Regions from separate parts of the Cellulomonas sp. NS3 genome, predicted to be linked through region 2. Evidence: predicted binding sites of a transcription regulator. Region 2 holds the regulator's gene; the other holds the start of a gene.
What was found. Region 2 encodes LexA, which represses DNA repair genes until DNA is damaged. Its sites were predicted from a motif close to TCGAACANNTGTTCGA; they were not measured.
Positions count from the first base shown of each region.

Region 1: a site for LexA is predicted at 707-722, ahead of NXY84_RS18915 (Rv2578c family radical SAM protein). Genes of this name have one in related genera too.

Region 1 is NZ_CP103289.1:4,179,996-4,182,379, forward strand. It holds gene NXY84_RS18905 (MFS transporter) at 1-236, shown strand, start outside; gene NXY84_RS18910 (ArsR/SmtB family transcription factor) at 245-580, shown strand; gene NXY84_RS18915 (Rv2578c family radical SAM protein) at 731-1,801, shown strand; gene NXY84_RS18920 (hypothetical protein) at 1,888-2,046, opposite strand; gene NXY84_RS18925 (hypothetical protein) at 2,275-2,384, opposite strand, start outside.
Region 2 is NZ_CP103289.1:1,959,305-1,961,688, forward strand. It holds gene NXY84_RS08985 (L-lactate dehydrogenase) at 1-297, shown strand, start outside; gene lexA (transcriptional repressor LexA) at 489-1,217, opposite strand; gene NXY84_RS08995 (LysM peptidoglycan-binding domain-containing protein) at 1,508-2,086, shown strand; gene nrdR (transcriptional regulator NrdR) at 2,158-2,384, shown strand, end outside.

The DNA.
Region 1 (2,384 bases), 2.2 Mb from region 2:
TCTCGCTCTCGCACGCGTGCTGGCTCGTCACCTACCCGCTCGCCGGCTGGCTGGGGTCCGCCGTGGGCCTGGCTCCGACGGCGCTGGTGCTCGCGGCCGCGACGGCGGCGGCGACCGTGACCGGGCTGGCGCTGTGGCCCAGGACGGCGCCCGGGTCGGTGTCGCCCGCGACGCGGGTGCCGGAGCCGGCGGCCGAGGCCACGCCGCCCGCCGCGGAACGCACCCCGGTGCCATGATGGCCGCCATGGACACCGCCCCGCGGACCACCCCGGGCAGCGCCGACCTCGACCACGCGGTCGATGTCCTGCGCCTGCTCGCCGACCGCACGCGCCTGGCCGTCCTCGCGCTGCTCGAGGGCACCGAGATGTCCGTGACGACCCTCGCCGAGACGCTGGACCGCCCCACCCCGGCGATCTCCCAGCACCTCGCCAAGCTCCGCGCCGGTCACCTCGTGGTCACGCGCCGCGAGGGCACCACGGTGTTCTACTCGCAGGCCAACGAGCACGTCGCGGCCCTCGTCACGAACGTCCTGCAGCACACCGAGCACACGCTCTACCCGGTGCCGCCGCACCACCGGTAGCCCTCCGGGGTGCCCGAGACGGCGTACGGCGGGGCCCGACGACCTCCGCGCTCGTCCGCGGCTCGCGGTGCACTGCGTGCTCCGGGCCGCGCGCGGGTGCACGACGGGAGCGTGCTGGCGTCATGATCGAACGTGTGTTCGAATGGACTCATGCGGTGGGAAGGCCAGCGGCTCGACCAGGACGAGGGCGGCGCCCTGCCCGGGCTCTCGCTCGCGGGCCTCGTGCGGAGCGTGCAGACGCCCGACTTCCGCGGCGTGACGTTCCACGAGGTCGCCGCCAAGAGCGCGCTCAACCGGGTCCCCGAGGCGTCGCGGATGCCGTTCCGGTGGACCGTCAACCCGATGCGAGGGTGCCTGCACGCGTGCACGTACTGCTTCGCGCGGCCCACGCACGAGTACCTCGACCTCGACGCCGGTCGCGACTTCGAGACCCAGATCGTCGTCAAGACCAACGTCGTCGAGGTCCTGCGCGCCGAGCTCGGCCGCCGCTCCTGGCAGCGCGAGCACGTCGCCCTCGGCACCAACACCGACCCCTACCAGCGGGCCGAGGGCCGGTACTCCCTCATGCCGGGGATCATCGGCGCGCTCGCGGGCTCGGGCACCCCGCTGTCCATCCTCACGAAGGGCCCGCTGCTCAAGCGGGACCTCCCGCAGCTCACCGCCGCCGCGCGGGACGTCCCGGTCGGTGTCGCCGTCTCGCTGGCCGTGCTCGACCCGGCGCTGCAGCACGCGCTCGAGCCGGGCACCCCGGGACCGCGAGCGCGCCTCGACCTCGTGCGGGCCGTGCGCGACGCGGGGCTGTCGTGCGGGGTGCTCGTCGCGCCCGTCCTGCCGTGGCTCACCGACTCCGAGGAGCACCTCGACGCGCTGCTCGGCGAGCTCGCGAAGGTCGGGGCCAGCGGCGTGACGGTCATGCCGCTGCACCTGCGGGGCTCGGTCAAGCCGTGGTTCCTGCGCTGGCTCACCGAGGAGCACCCGCATCTCGTCGCGCGCTACCGGGGGCTCTACGGGCGGGGGGCGTACGTGCCCGACGACTACCGGCGGTGGCTGCGCGAGCGCGTCGCGCCGCTGCGGCGGCGGCACGGCTTCGTGAGCGCGGCCGAGCGGCAGCCGGGTCTGGGCCCGGGCGTCGAGGGGTTCCCGCCCGGGTCGCTCCCCACGCCGCGCGGTGGGCCGGTCGAGGCGCCGCAGGACGTGGGCGGCCAGCTCACGCTGTTCTGACCGTCCCGGCGGCCGCCCGGAGGGCCACCGCACGGATCGCGGTCGGGCCGTTCGGTCCGGTCGCCGGGCCGGTCAGGCGCGGCCGGTCAGTCCTGGGTGTCGTCCGGGACGGCCTCGGGGTCCTCCTCGGGCTCGAAGCCGGACGGCTCCCCGGCGCCGATCCCCACGCCCGTCTCCGGGTTGGGGACGTCGCCCGTCGGGGTGCTCGTGTCGTTGCTGGCGCTCTCGCTCGTGTTCTCGCTCATGACGCCATCGTGCGCCGCATCGCGCTCGCCCGCCCGAGGAGCGCCGAGGTCGACGCGTGCCCGGAGCAGCGAGCGCCGTGATCCGCCGCGCCTGCCGTCGCCGCCGCGGGCCGTCGGCGACCCCGACGCCGGTGGTCGTGGCGTCGGCCCTCGCGACGCCGGGGACCGTGCGTCGCGCCCGTCCGGGCGGGGTGGCCGGACGGCCCGGCCACCCCGCTACGACCGGTCTCACGAGCCGTCCGACGCACCCCGCTGGTGCGGCACGAACGTGACCCGACCCGGGTGGTGGGCTGCAGCCCGGTGCGCACGGCCGCGCAGCCACACGCCCCCGACGACCA
Region 2 (2,384 bases):
GTCGTCGAGTCCGCGTACCGGATCATCGAGGGCAAGGGGGCGACGAACTACGCGGTCGCCCTCGCCGGGTCCCGCATCATCGAGGCCGTCATCAAGGATGAGCAGCGCATCCTGCCGGTCTCCTCGCTGCTCGACGGGTACCACGGCATCCGCGACGTGTGCCTCTCCGTCCCGGCGCTCGTGGGTCGCGACGGCGTCGGCGAGCGGCTCGAGGTGCCGATGTCGGCGGACGAGCTCGCCGGGCTGCGCCGCTCGGCCGAGACGCTGCGCGCGGTGGCCCGCCGCTTCGGGTTCTGACCCGGGCGCACGCGTCCGGACGACGACGGCCGCCCCTCCGCTGATCGCGGGGAGGGCGGCCGTCTCGTTCGTCGGGGCGCGACTCGTCGGTGCGGGCCTCGCCGGTGCAGGTCCGGGGTGCTCCCGGCGCCCACGTGAGCCGGCAGGCGGCACCTCGCGGGCGCCGGCGTGGGTCGGCGACCGGCGCCGGGTCAGAGGCTGCGGAGCACGCTCACGACCCGGCCCAGCACCTGGGCGTCGTCCCCCGGGATCGGGGCGTAGGCCGCGTTGTGGGGGAGCAGCCACACGTGCCCGTCGGCGCGCTTGAACGTCTTGACGGTCGCCTCGCCGTCGATCATCGCGGCGACGATCTCGCCGTTCTCGGCGACGGGCTGACGCCGCACCACGACCCAGTCGCCGTCGCAGATGGCGGCCTCGACCATCGAGTCCCCCTGGACCTTGAGCAGGAACAGGTCGCCGTCGCCGACGAGCTGGCGCGGCAGCGGGAAGACGTCCTCGACGACCTGCTCGGCGAGGATCGGACCACCGGCCGCGATCCGGCCGACGACGGGGACGTACGACGGAGCCGGTGCGGAGTCCCGCGCGGCGCTGTCCTCGTCGCCCAGCCCGGCGGAGGCCGTCGCGGTGACGCTCGGCGCCGACCACGTCGTGACCCCGCGCGAGTCGTCCGGCTGCACGACCTCGATCGCCCGTGGCCGGTTCGGGTCGCGACGCAGGTAGCCCTTGCGCTCGAGCGCCATGAGCTGGTGCTTGACGCTCGACGGGCTCGTCAGCCCGACCGAGTCGCCGATCTCGCGCATGCTCGGCGGGTAGCCGCGCGACTCGACGGAGGTGCGGATCGTCTCGAGCACGAGCCGCTGGCGTGCCGTGAGCCCGTCGCCGTCCGGGGCAGCGTCGGGCAGCGCGTGCACCGACGCCAGGGCGCCACGGGCCGCGCCGCCCGGGGCGTCCGCCGCCCTCTCCTCGGTCCCGCGCTGCTTCGCCACCGTCGCCTCCAGATGTATCGGTGCTGGCCAGCGCCCGTGTCAGTGCCTCGTGGTGCGCTGTCTCCTGCGACGTCAGCCTAGGGGAGCAGGGGTGACGGATCAAACATCTGTTCGAGCGTGTCTCGACATCCCGCGACGCGGGGTGGTAGAACCGTACAAGCGTTCGACGAACACGTGTTCGAACCCGCGCGGGGAGCGCGGGGTCGACGAGGGAGGGTGGCGGCATGGGTGCGATGGTGATCTCCACGGCAGCGCGCGGCTCGGACGTGCGTGGCGGGAGCGCAGCAGCACGGGCGCGCGAGGCGTGGTTCGCCGCGCCGGAGGCGCAGGTGGCGGCAGTCCCGACGCCGCGGCGCGCGCGACCCGTCGCCCCGGCGCGTGACGGCGTGCGGGTCCGGAGCGCCGCGGCACCCGGGCGCGCCGCGGCGGCTGCTCCGGCGCGACCCGCGACCGCCTCGCTCCGGCGCCCGGTCGCCGCGGCGCACCGCTCGACCGTCGTCCCGGCCGAGGAGCGCCCGCTCCGCCTGACGCGCCGCGGCCGGCTCGTGGTCCTGCTGCTCGCCGCGCTCGTCCTGATCGCGGGCGTGCAGGGCGGCCAGGCCCTCGCGGACGGGCCCTCGCGTGCGCTCGAGGTGACGACGTACACGGTCGGCGCCGGCGAGACCCTGTGGGAGATCGCCGCGGAGAGCGCCCTTCCTGGTGAGGACGTCCGGGACGTCGTCCTCGAGCTCCAGTCGCTCAACGGGCTGACGACGGCGGGCCTGGACGCGGGCCAGGAGCTCATCCTCCCCGTTCAGCGCTGAGGCCTTCCCGGTCCGGCGCTGAGGCGCGGCGCTGTTGCGTCGTCGCCGCGCGAGCGCCTAGGTTCTCAGGCGTGCACTGCCCCTTCTGCCGACACGGGGACTCCCGCGTCGTCGACTCCCGGACCTCCGACGACGGCTCCTCGATCCGTCGTCGCCGTCAGTGCCCCCAGTGCAACCGTCGCTTCACGACCGTCGAGACGGCGAGCCTCTCGGTGGTCAAGCGCTCCGGGGCCACCGAGCCGTTCAGCCGCGAGAAGGTCATCAACGGCGTCCGCAAGGCGTGCCAGGGCCGGCCGGT